One region of the Bacillus arachidis genome, then DNA from elsewhere that is predicted to be linked to it. Evidence: riboswitches for the same ligand, from Rfam matches in the RefSeq annotation. Region 1 holds a riboswitch; each other region holds the start of a gene.
The links. Region 1 has a riboswitch for thiamine pyrophosphate ahead of tenA (thiaminase II). Riboswitches for the same ligand answer to the same signal wherever they lie in the genome.
Positions count from the first base shown of each region.

Region 2: it holds a riboswitch for thiamine pyrophosphate, as region 1 does, so the genes downstream of both, thiT (energy-coupled thiamine transporter ThiT) here and tenA (thiaminase II) in region 1, are expected to answer to the same signal.
Region 3: it holds a riboswitch for thiamine pyrophosphate, as region 1 does, so the genes downstream of both, QRY57_RS03880 (MTH1187 family thiamine-binding protein) here and tenA (thiaminase II) in region 1, are expected to answer to the same signal.
Region 4: it holds a riboswitch for thiamine pyrophosphate, as region 1 does, so the genes downstream of both, tenA (thiaminase II) here and tenA (thiaminase II) in region 1, are expected to answer to the same signal.

Region 1 covers NZ_CP127376.1:757,800-761,010, reverse strand. The annotation lists gene QRY57_RS05525 (ABC transporter permease) at 1-412, opposite strand, end outside; gene QRY57_RS05520 (ABC transporter ATP-binding protein) at 409-1,158, opposite strand; gene tenA (thiaminase II) at 1,127-1,822, opposite strand; TPP riboswitch at 1,908-2,010, opposite strand; TPP riboswitch at 2,072-2,183, opposite strand; partial or broken gene QRY57_RS05510 (M23 family metallopeptidase) at 2,962-3,162, shown strand; gene QRY57_RS05505 (hypothetical protein) at 3,169-3,211, shown strand, end outside.
Region 2 covers NZ_CP127376.1:4,287,742-4,290,952, reverse strand. The annotation lists gene QRY57_RS23735 (sensor histidine kinase) at 1-521, shown strand, start outside; gene thiT (energy-coupled thiamine transporter ThiT) at 745-1,347, opposite strand; TPP riboswitch at 1,443-1,544, opposite strand; gene QRY57_RS23725 (FeoA family protein) at 1,736-1,963, shown strand; gene feoB (ferrous iron transport protein B) at 1,960-3,211, shown strand, end outside.
Region 3 covers NZ_CP127376.1:426,851-430,061, reverse strand. The annotation lists gene QRY57_RS03890 (ABC transporter substrate-binding protein) at 1-261, opposite strand, end outside; gene QRY57_RS03885 (ABC transporter permease) at 258-1,034, opposite strand; gene QRY57_RS03880 (MTH1187 family thiamine-binding protein) at 1,006-1,326, opposite strand; TPP riboswitch at 1,431-1,532, opposite strand; gene QRY57_RS03875 (anaerobic C4-dicarboxylate transporter family protein) at 1,766-3,079, shown strand; gene ilvA (threonine ammonia-lyase) at 3,152-3,211, opposite strand, start outside.
Region 4 covers NZ_CP127376.1:2,424,435-2,427,645, reverse strand. The annotation lists gene QRY57_RS13975 (homoserine dehydrogenase) at 1-355, shown strand, start outside; gene QRY57_RS13970 (MBL fold metallo-hydrolase) at 509-1,228, shown strand; TPP riboswitch at 1,328-1,436, shown strand; gene tenA (thiaminase II) at 1,567-2,256, shown strand; gene QRY57_RS13960 (alpha/beta hydrolase) at 2,516-3,211, shown strand, end outside.

The DNA.
Region 1 (3,211 bases):
ACGTATTTACCGCAATCGGGAAAAATGTAATCAAAACCGTAACAACTACCTTGCTCCAAATTGAATATCCAAACCATAAAACAAATAACGGTGCTAGTGCTGTAATTGGAATTGTTTGTGAGGCAACTAGCAACGGATAAAACGCTCTTTCCATCCATGTACTAGCGTTCATTAACATTGCTAAGCCAACGCCCAGTACGACGGAAATAACAACTCCGATTAAAACTACATATAAAGTCGCTGGCAAATGAACAGTGAATAATATGTCACGCAGCGCCCAAAGTTTAGCTAGAATTGCAGTTGGCGATGGTAGAATATACATCTCATCTACAATTCTAGCCCCCATTTCCCAGGCTACGAGAAGTATGCTACTCAAAATCAGCGCAGGTAATAACTCCATCACACGTTTCATACGAGCACCTGCCTTTGTAGCATACTAAGCAATTCATCTTTTAAAGCTAATATTTCAGGTTTATGCAAATCTTTTCTTGAGCGATCAATTTCAAGCGGAACGATACGCTCTGTTAAAGTTGTAATAGGCTGCTCTGCCACAACAAAAATCCGATTGGAAAGAAACAGCGCTTCCTCTACATCGTGTGTAATAAATAAAATGGTTTTTTGCCACTGTTTCCATTGTTCAAACAACCATTCTTGCAACGTTGCTTTCGTTAATGCATCTAATGCGCTAAAAGGTTCATCTAACAATAAAATGTCCCCGCCTGTTAATAAAGTTCGAATAAAGGATACTCGCTGCCGCATACCACCTGATAAATCTTTCGGATATTTGTTCTCGTATCCTTGTAAACCAAATTGTTCTAACAGTTCGCTTGCCTTAAGATGCGCTTCTTTTTTCTTTATCCCTTGACACTCTAATGGCAATGCCGCATTTTCAATAATCGTCCTCCACGGCAGAAGCATATCTTTTTGTGGCATATATCCTACAGGATGACTCGTTGTTTCTGTCAGTTGAATGGTTCCAGCCCCTGCATCTTCTAAACCTGTAATTAAACGAAATAATGTACTTTTGCCACAGCCACTCGGTCCAATGATGCTAACAAACTCTTTTTCTTGTACAGATGCATCTAGACCCTTTATAATTGGCTTTTCATCATAATGAAAAGAGACATTATGAAACCGTAGTATGCTCTTGCTCCTCAAAACCCCACATCTCCTTACGGTACGCCATATCCCAGAATAAATACTCAAATCGGCTGGAATATAAGAAAATTTCTTCTAATCGAGCTAACTCTTGTTCAGACTTTCCTTCAGCTAGTTCATTTAACAAATCTATTAGCCACGTGCAAAGACTTCCATACTCTTTTGAGCTATATCCTTGAATCCATTCACCGAAAAATTCGTGATCTCTTGCTCCCTGAATATCATTTAAACGTTTTCCAATTTCCCAATAACTCCACATACATGGAAGAAGCGCCGCAATTAATTCCGCAAGCGTACCATTTTGAGATACTGACATCATATAGTTTGTATACGCTAAATTTTTAGCAGACGGCTTTGCTTCTTCCATCTCTTGAATGGAAATACCAAGACGTTTTGCATACTGTTTATGAATCGTCATTTCCCCATTTAATATGCCATCTATTTGTTCTGCAAACTTTGCCATAACTTGTGGATTATTTGCTTTCACAACGCCAATCGCATATAGTTTTGCATAATCTAGCAAATATAAATAATCTTGTATGATGTAATATTGGAATTTATCTTTTTCTAACGTACCGTCCCCCATTCCCGTTACAAACGGGTGATTATGACTTTTCTCCCAAACAGGCTGCACAGTCTCAAATAATCTCTCACAAAACTTCATTTATATTTCCCCTTCCTTTACATCTGTTTATCCAAATAAAAAACCACTTCTATATAAGAAGTGGTTACAGCAAATAAAGATACATTTATCCGTCGTTCCACTTCCCTTCGCTAGTATTACCTAGATCAGGTCCGTAAGGGTTAAGGACTATTCCTCTCTCAGCACATAAAGCACCCCTAGTGGTTTCTACTATTAAATTGTTAAATAAAAAAGCCCCGTTTCTTTACGCAAAGAAACGGGGACTTGTTGTCAATGTCCAAGTTGCTTCCCTACGCTAGCATAATCTAGATCAGGTGATTAAAGGATCAAAGACTTACGGTCTTACTCTCAGCTGGCAACACCAGCTCTCCTAGCACAATATGAAATTACCATAGTCAGTATAACACTGTCATGGGTCATCAGCAACTGTTTTCATTTATTACAATCTCATATCTAATCTTTACATCAAGGCTCTACGTTCCACTTATGCAAAATATGAAACATAAATATTTATATAGGTATGAATTCCCATCGGCCTATAACAATTACAAAACGATTTTTCAACATATACGTTGCTGCTATGAAAACAAAAGAAGACCTACTCTCATTTTCTCTTTCTATTTTAACTTGGCATAAGGCAGAAAAAAGCGCTGACTGCCTCTATGTATGAGCAGATTTTCTCCCATACCTAAAAAACTTCCCTTTCGTTTTTTAATTCACATTTATATATTGATTCAGAAAATAGCAACTATCTCTTTATCCATATTCTAATAGTTATTTATCTGTTATTCTTGTAGTATATTTCGATTCCATTAAAAAACGGTTATTTTTTCTTGTTTCATATTACAGTTATGTGAATAATGCACAAAGTATTATATCTTTATACTATAATAAAAAATATATTAATACATCTATGGGGGGGCTAATATTAGATGAAACAGAAAGCTACAGCTTTAACGGCAACTACTGTCGCAGTCGCATCTCTACTTCCATCCATAAATCAAGTAGAGACACGCACTGTAGCATCTCAGCAATTGCCTACAAAAAACACTCAATATATAAAACTCAATTCAAAAATACCCTATTCTAATAATAAAATGAATACAAGAAATAATTCTAACTCCATAAAAGCAACAAATATTTCATTTACTAAATCTACTAAGCTATATACAACCGTTTACGCTCATATAAAAAACCGTTCCGTACAAATTGGTGATCAAGTTCAGACTAAACAATTATTAAGACATATGGGAAATACAGGCCACTCATTTAAACAGCATCTCCATTTTGAATTACATAATGCTGAATGGAATTTTGAAAAAACAAACGCAGTAAATCCACTGCATTATTTAGTTCGGTAATATTATATGCCACGTAATATCCCTTTAGTAATTGAGTATTTTGCTTTTC
Region 2 (3,211 bases), 1.4 Mb from region 1:
AGATGGATATGTTAATTTTGGATATGCTAGAGTTAGCTAAATTTGAGTCTGGTACGTATAAAATGAAAATGGATATTTTTTATATTGATGGAGTTATTGAGCATATATGTGAACAACTATCATTAGAAATAGCGAAAAAAGAATTGAATGTTCATAAATGCCTTTTGCCAATCGAAGTTGTTGCAAATCAACATCGTATCGAACAAGTAATTATAAATTTTGTAACGAATGCAATCCGTTATACACCTGAAAAAAAGGATATTATTATTTCTATAAGAGATGAACTGAATCGAATAAAGATTTGTATAGAAAATAAAGGCGCTCATATTGAAGCGGAACAATTAGATAAGATTTGGGATCGGTTTTATCGGATCGATACAGCTCGTCAGCGCTCAAAAGGTGGAACAGGACTGGGGCTCGCCATTTCTAAAAATATTTTAGAACTTCATGGTGTGGAATATGGTGTAGATAATACAGTAGATGGTGTACTGTTTTACTTTTATTTACATAAAAAAGTGTAGAAACGAAATTCTACACTTTTTTATTATTTCTTAATTTTATTTTGATAGCATCTTTACTTTATCTTTATATTCTACACGTATAATTTATATAAAAAATAAGGTTTACAAGGAGTAGATTAGCCATGAATAGTAATTTACTAAGTGTAATGGTATTTATATTCTTATGTGTATTTATTGTTTTTATTATTGATATAACTCATTAAATAAAAAATAAGATTGCCATTTAGGCAACCGTATTTTTTGAATTCAAATTATGTGCACCAATACTTTTAAATAAGCGTGGAGCTGTTGTAAATAGAAGCATTAGTAAAGCTGTACATAAAGCGAAAGAACCAAGCATTGTACTACCGTTCACAATCAATGAATAAAGAACAGCTGATTGTCCAGGCGGTGCGTATTTCCCAAAAAAGATAACCCCGGCAATAAAATGACAGAAATAACGTGCTAAGCTACCAATGAGTGTAGCAATAACAATATAGACCATTGCTTTCTTACCTTGATTATTCGCCATTGATTGCTGAATAGGTTGATAAAATAATCCAGCAAAACCGATAAAAGCAAATGCAACGAAGTACTCAATAAACGCTTGAACTGGCGTTAAAATATAAGCATCTCCGAATACAATTTGCAGTAGCCCCCAAATTAAGCCACCGAAGAAAGCTGTTTTAAATCCCCAGCGGTATGCGATAATAAAAATAGGAATCATAGCAAATGAAATGGAACCGCCTGTTGGAAGTTTAATCGAGATTGGTAAAATGTCGATGATTAAGGCGAAAGCTGCAAGGATTGCAGATTCAATCATCGCTTGTAAATTGGTGTTACGCATGTTCTTATTCCCCCTAAATCTAAGTTGCACAAAAAAAGAATAATTTACCATAGGGAGATATGAAATACGTAAGTAGAAAATGATGAGGTATATGTATTTCGACGCTTGCACAATTCCTACGTTAGCATTAACTAACAGGTTCTAAGGGTCGGAACGAATTGTTCCCTCTCAGCAACGAGGCTCCCCCTGTGATAACGAGATTCTTTATTTGTTAGGTTCAGTGTAATCGAAATGGATGAGAATGGCAAATGAATCTGTTATGACAATTATTTAAATATAATTGTGCAAAAATGTTAATAACTATGAAGGGAAAGCTATAGTACTTGATTCATAGAATATGATATAATTTTCATGAAAATAATTATCATTCTCTTCGAGGGGGAAGATTATGAGTTTAGTAGATATTAAAATAGGTGAAACAGTACTTGTAAAAAATATACAATCGTTAGATAAGTTATTAAAGCGTAGATTAGCTGCGTTTGGTCTTTCAGAAGGAAGTGAACTTCGTATGAAACAAAAAGCAATGTTTAAGGGACCGTGTACGCTAGAGTGCCGTGGACAATTAATTAGTATTCGTCATTGTGACGCGAAAATGATAAAGGTGGAATTAGCGTGAATAAAGTTGCATTGCTAGGGAATCCGAATACGGGGAAAACATCATTATTTAATGCGCTAACAGGTTCTTATGAATATGTAGGAAACTGGAGCGGGGTAACAGTAGAAAAGAAGGTCGGTAAGTTAAAAGGTAAGCAAGGGACATTAATTGATTTACCAGGTATATATGATTTAAATCCGGTTTCTCGTGATGAAGGTGTTGTTACAAATTTTCTACTAACAGAAGAATTTCATCATATGTTAAATATTGTTGACTCTTCTCAATTTGAGCGCAATATGCATTTAACATTGCAACTATTAGAATTTGGTAAACCAGTTTCTATCGGTTTAAATATGATTGATGTAGCAAAGCAGCGTGGAATTATTATCGATGTGAACAGGTTATCAGAAATATTAGGAGTAACAGTTGTTCCTGTTGTTGCGAGAAGTGGAAAAGGCTGCAAAGAGTTACTTGCAACCCTACATGAGAGTAAGCAAAAAGAGCAAAAGCCCTTCAGTATTTCATATGGTAAACAAATAGATGCAGGAATTGCAGATATCATGGAGTTTTTAACTAAGGAAAATTATGAGAATCCAAGGTGGCTTGCACTTCAATTTTTAAGCAATAATGAAGTAGTAGAACAAGAAGTAAAGAAATTGCCGGTGTATGAAAAACTTATAGCGATTCGATCAGAATTAGAGGAAGAAATTGATGTAACGCTGGAACAACATATTTATCGTTCACGTGCAGCGTATATTGAAAAGTTAAAAACAAATGTGATTCAGCATGAGAAGGAAGGGAAAATTCCTTTTTCAGAAAAAATTGATCAGTTAATCACACATAAAGTTTTAGGACTTCCAATCTTTTTAGCTGTTATGTTTTTTATTTTTCAGGTTACGTTTACGTGGATTGGAACACCTTTATCGGATATGCTGGATGAATTTTTCAGCGGTCAACTCACCGATTGGGTAACAGCGGGTTTAACAACTATTGGAGCCTCTGATTTTATTCAAGCGCTCGTTACAGAAGGAATTATTGCCGGTGTTGGTGCTGTATTAGTATTCGTTCCACAAATCTTTGCATTATTTTTCTTTATTTCGTTATTAGAAGACTCAGGATATATGGCTCGTATTGCAGTTGTGATGGATCGTATTATGGAATTCTTTGGTTTAAATGGGAAAGCATTTATTCCAATGATTATCGGTTTTGGTTGTAACGTTCCAGGGATTATGGCGGCAAGAACGATTGAACAAGAGAAAGAGAGGCTAC
Region 3 (3,211 bases), 330 kb from region 1:
ATCCGCTTTTCCTGATGCAATCATTTGCTCTACCGATACGTTATCACCTGGCTGAATAATTTCTACATCTAAACCTTGCTTTTTATAGTAGTCTTTCGTCTTTGCTACATATAAACCAGTATGGTTTGTATTTGGAAACCAGTCCAAAACAACTTTTACTTTCTTTTCCTTATCTGTACTCTCTTCTTTCTTCGCTGCATTACAACCGACAACACCAACTGCAAGTATTGCGGCTAGCATAACTTTTAAACCTTTTTTCATTTTCTGCCGTCCTTTCTGTATATCCATGGTGCTGTTAGTCTTGCCATAAATTCTACAATAAAATACAAGAACAATGTGACCATGACAATAATTGCTGCGATACCAAATACACGGGCTGTTAAAAAGGATTTTGTTGCACGCGTAAGCATGACACCTAATCCTTCACTCGCACCAAGCCATTCCCCAATAATTGCTCCCATCACACTATATGTAACAGCTATTTTTAGTCCTGAGAAAAAATACGGGAGCACAGCTGGGAATTTTACCTTCTGATAGATTTGCCATTTCGACGCTCGCATTGTTTGTAGTAACTTGAGCATATTTCTATCTACTGTTTGAAAACCTTCTAAAATACTAAGAGCAATTGGAAAGAAACAAACAAGAATAACGACCATCACCTTTGGAAGCATCCCATATCCAAACCAAATAATAAATAAAGGTGCTAGCACGACAATCGGAATGGTTTGTGAAATAACGAGTAACGGATTAATTAACAAACGAAACAATGGAATAACGTCCATAATAATTGCAATACTCGTTCCAAGTAAAATCGCAAAGAATAATCCGATGATAACCTCTTGCAATGTTTGTATTATATTTGGTAGTAATAAATCCTTCATTCCAATCAGTTCCTGTACAATAGCAGAAGGTTTAGGCAAAATCCACTGTTCAATTTGAAATAATGAAACAGATCCTTCCCATATGGCAATGAGAAGGATTAGCCAAAGCGCTGTAATTGTTATATTAGATCGTTTCTGGTTTTTCATATTCATCACGGTACTTCCAAACTTTCTCATCAATCGTTACACCAGTGCTTGGACGATAATGAATTTTAATAGACGTAATCACTTCTTCTGCGCCAGCATCAACACAAGCTTGTTGTGCACGTTTGATCACGTCGAGAAGCGCATCTAATTCTCCTTCTAGCGTTGTTTCCATCGCACCTACTTCATAACGAACACCAGATTGTTGTACGACTTCAATTGCTTTATCAACAACGGCATACACATCTTTCGTTTTTGCTTGTGGTACGACTGAAAATGAAATGGTAACTTGTTGTGACATACTAAAATCCCCCTTGCAAAATATGTTTTGTAAAAAGAAAAGGCTTTCCCACGAAATACGTAGGAAAGCCTTGCATGCAAGTTATTATACAATAACATCTGCTTACATCACTTTAAGTAACTCCCTACGCTGGCATTATCCAGATCAGGTTGAGGGTCGATGCTCACTTACATCCTCTCAGCCAATTGGCTCCCCGGTTTTAATTCGTTTTCATTGTAGCATGATTTATTTTTTCAAACAAACAAATCACATTTTTTCATCACTTTACACTTAATTTTCTTGAAATAATGTCACAAAATGTAGTGAATGTTACTTTTTACGTGTTATATAATAAAAAAGGTTTATATAACAACTTTCTCTTTGTTTAATTTAATAATTATCAGTTAAATTTAAATTATTCAAAAATATCTTACCATATGAATTTCGGAGGTAGTTTATCATGTTTTGGCTACAATTTCTTACCTTGCTTCTCTGTATTTTTATCGGTGCACGCCTTGGTGGAGTTGGACTAGGAGTAATGGGCGGAGTTGGTATGGCAATACTCGTATTTGTCTTCCACTTACAACCAACAGCTCCTCCTATTGACGTTATGCTGATGATTTTAGCAGTCATTACAGCTGCGGGTGCCCTGCAAGCTGCGGGTGGAATGGATTATCTTGTCCATCTCGCAGAAAAAGCACTACGTAAAAATCCAAAGCGCATTACATTCTTTGCTCCTATTGTAACTTATTTATTTACGTTATGTGCTGGAACTGGTCACGTTGCCTATTCTGTACTTCCTGTTATCGCAGAAGTATCACGAGAATCAGGAATTAGACCGGAACGCCCAATGTCCATTGCCGTAATCGCTTCACAACAGGCAATCACAGCAAGCCCAATCTCAGCTGCAACTGTGGCCCTATTAGCGATGCTAGCTGATTATAAAATTACATTGTTAGATATTTTAAAAGTAAGTATTCCTTCTACTTTTATCGCTTGTATGCTAGCTGCTTTCGTTGCGAGCAAAATGGGTAAAGAGTTAAATGAAGACCCAGAATACTTAAAACGATTGAAAGAAGGCATGATTCCGAAACTTGAAGAAAAGAAAGAATTTATCGGTGCAAAAGGTGCCAAGTTATCTGTTATTCTTTTCTTATTCGCTACTCTTTTTGTTGTCCTTCTTGGTTCATTCGAAGCACTTCGTCCAGGATGGATGGTAGATGGAAAATTAGTTCGTCTTTCAATGCCAAATACAATTGAAATGGTTATGCTTACAATTGCTGCTCTTATTATTATCTTCTGTAAACCAAATGTAGAAAGCATTGTATCTGGTAATGTCTTTAAAGCAGGCGCTACAGCTGTTGTTGCAATCTTCGGTATCGCTTGGATGGGAGACACATTCTTCAATGGAAACTTAAATACCATTCAAGGATCGATTCAACACTTAGTAACAAGTGCACCATGGTTATTCGCTATTGCATTATTTATTCTATCTATTTTACTGTATAGCCAGGCAGCAACAGTACGTGCGTTAGTGCCACTCGGATTATCACTTGGTATTTCACCAGCACTTCTTATTGCGATGTTTCCTGCAGTAAACGGATATTTCTTCATTCCGAACTACGGAACAATTGTTGCTGCGATTAACTTTGATCGCACAGGAACAACACGTATTGGTAAATATGTATTAAATCATAGCTTTATGATTCCTGGTTTGGTTGCAACATTTACCTCCATTGGAATTGGAATGCTACTCATTTCAATTATGTTTTAACATATAAAAGCACAAACTTTTTTTGAATAAAGTTTGTGCTTTTTCATTTAATCAAACGTTTGTTTAAATTTTTCATTCAATAATTTCTACGTTATACCCTTTCTTTTCTATCCCACTTAATACTTCTTCAAT
Region 4 (3,211 bases), 1.7 Mb from region 1:
CTTATTATTGGCAAATAGTCTGCTGCAAGCAGAGTGTTCATTAAATTCTATATCTATAAAAGGAATAGAGAGCATTACGAAACAAGATATACTGAAAGCAAAAGAACAAGGTAAATCTTTGAAACTAATTGGATCGGTATATAAAGATCACTCAGGAAATCTGAAACTTGAAGTATGCCCGCGTGAAATAGAGAAAGGACATCCATTGGCTTATGTAAATGGAACGGAAAAAGGAATTACTTTTCATACTGATACGATGGGGAAAGTTACTTCAATCGGGGGAGCCTCGAGTCCAAGAGGAGCAGCAGCGGCAGCTCTAAAGGACTTAATTAATTTGTATCGAAAAGATGTGTGATAAAAAAATCTAGTTTTAGATTAAAATACATTGACAAATAAATATTTTTATGTTATTATTATTTATTTAACAATTGATTAAAAAGCCTTAGCGTGATACATTTTAGTAAGTGAAATAACTTCACTAATTTATGTACCGAGGGGGACTTGTAATATGAAAATAGAAAACGGTCTAGCTGTGTTGAAATTAAAAATTCAAGAATTTGAATTAAATCCAACATTACTTTGGGATGGAAAAAAAGCTATATTAGTCGATACTGGTATGCCGGGCCAATTAGAAGCGATTCGCGATACGATGATTAGTATTGGAGTGCCTTTTGAACAATTACAAGCAGTGATTTTAACCCATCAAGATATAGACCATATTGGAAGTCTTCCTGAATTACAGCAGAAAGCAGATCATTTTATTGAAGTGTACGCCCATGAATTAGACAAACCTTACATTGAAGGACAGCTGCCCCTTATTAAAGGAGATCCAAATAAAATGAGTGAAGAGAAATGGGCGGCACTTCCAGATGTTGTGCAAGCACTATATAAAAATCCGCCGACAGCTAAAGTAAATTGGACATTAGAAGATGGACAAAGACTACCATTTTTAGAGGGTATCGAAGTGATTCATACTCCAGGCCATACTCCAGGACATATTAGTTTATATAGTGAAAAATATAAAACATTAATTGTGGGTGACGCGATGGTATGCATTGATGGAAACTTAAAAGGACCTGTTCCGCACACAACGCCAGACATGAAAAAAGCTACAGAATCACTTAGAAGATTTTTAGAATTTGATATAGAGACGGTAATTTGTTATCACGGTGGTATTTGTAATTCGAATGTGAAGGAGCAGATTGAGAGATTAGTAGAAGATAGATAACATTTGTGCACTTATATATTATAAGTGTTAAATTTATGAATCATATTTGATAGTATTCCAGAATATGTTATGATAAATATCGAGTTAAATAGTTTATATGTAATCCACTAGGGGTGCCTCTATATAGGCTGAGATCAAAAATATATTTTTGAGACCCTTAGGACCTGATCTGGGTAATACTGGCGTAGGGAAGTGGAAGTGACAGAAGAGGATATTTATTAAAATATTGATGATGTCCAAACCACTTTCTTTACGTGTGTAAAGAAAGTTTTTTTATTTTGTACATCTATTTGAAGTAGGTGCAAGTTTTAATCAAAACGTTTATGGGAGGGTTTATCATGTCATTTTCACAGTTATTACGTAATGAAGTTAATCCGATTTGGGAAGCAAGTTTTAATCATCCATTTGTTACAAAACTAGGAGATGGAACATTAGATGTAGCTAGTTTCCGCTATTATGTTCTGCAAGATTCATATTATCTAAGTCATTTCGCAAGAGTCCAATCGTTAGGAGCAGCGAAAGCTATTGAATTAGAAACAACGGCTCGTATGGCACACCATGCACAAAATACATATCAGGCTGAATTATCACTACATGAGAATTTTGCGAAAAAACTAGGTATTACGGCGGAAGAAAAAGAATCATTCGTTCCTGCTCCAACTGCTTATGCATATACATCACATATGTATCGTGCTGCATATGAAGGACATTTAGGGGATATTATCGCAGCAATTTTGCCGTGCTATTGGCTTTATTATGAAATTGGTGAACGTTTAAAAGAGTGTCAACCTAAAGAACCGATTTATCAAGAATGGATTTCCGCATATGGCTCTGACTGGTTCCGTACTTTAGTAGAAGAGCAAATTGCTAGATTAGATGCGATTGCGGAAACAGTAACAGAAGCTGATCGTAAGCGAATGAAACAACACTTTGTAATTAGCAGTCAATATGAATATTCATTTTGGGAGATGGCTTACACATTAGAAAAGTGGCCAGTGGAAGAACAAGTAGAAGATGTAGGTGTATAAGGAAAAGATAGATGCAAGGGTATAGAAAATGACTAACTTAGTTTAGTCATTTTTTTGTATGGATTTATCCATGTAATCAATTGATTTTAGTAATTAATTGATTACATATTATAAAAAAATTACACAATAAAAAAGAGGTGGAAGGTAGTTTATATTGAATGTTAGGGAGGAGAGATTATTAATCTCTTTAACACTTTTTATTTCCTTACAATACTAAATGTTGTATTAAAAAATTTAATTTTGAAAGGAGTCAATAAATATGAGAATGAGAAAACGAATAGGGAATAAGTTTTTACTCGTTAGTACAATTTGTATGATAAGTGTTCCTTTTGTTTCACATGCTGAGGAAGAAATTTCACCTACAAATTTCGCTATTTCTTCAAGTCTGTATGAGGGGGGGAATACAGATGTATTGAAAACAAGTTTTTATCCCAATACATATAATAATCCGTTTAACCATCCATTCACCTCAATGTTAAAAGAGTCAAACTCAAATATGAAAGAAATAGACAATGCGGATGATGAAAATCCTGTTATATCTACTACTCTTAAATTTATCCGTTATATGCATACTGAAAATTATAAATCTGCATTTGATTTAACTTCTCGCTCTTTACAGAAGATAATATCTGAAGAATGGCTGGAGAGTTATTGGAAGGGACTCCCGGTACAATTACAAGCAGGTTCTTTTATTGGCATTGGAGAGGTAAAACAAAAAGAGACAAATTCCGTTCATACAAATGTAGAGATTGGATTGGTTTTTGAAAAATTTACTGTGCCTTTACTAATTAAATTAGATCCATCTGGAAAAATAGATGACTTTCAACTTAGTATGTCGTATCGTACTGTTGCAGAGCGACCATCATATAGTAAGCCGGAATCATTTGTTGAAAAAGAAGTAGTAGTCGGAAGTGGCGCGTTTCCATTACCAGGAACATTGTCTGTCCCAAAGGGA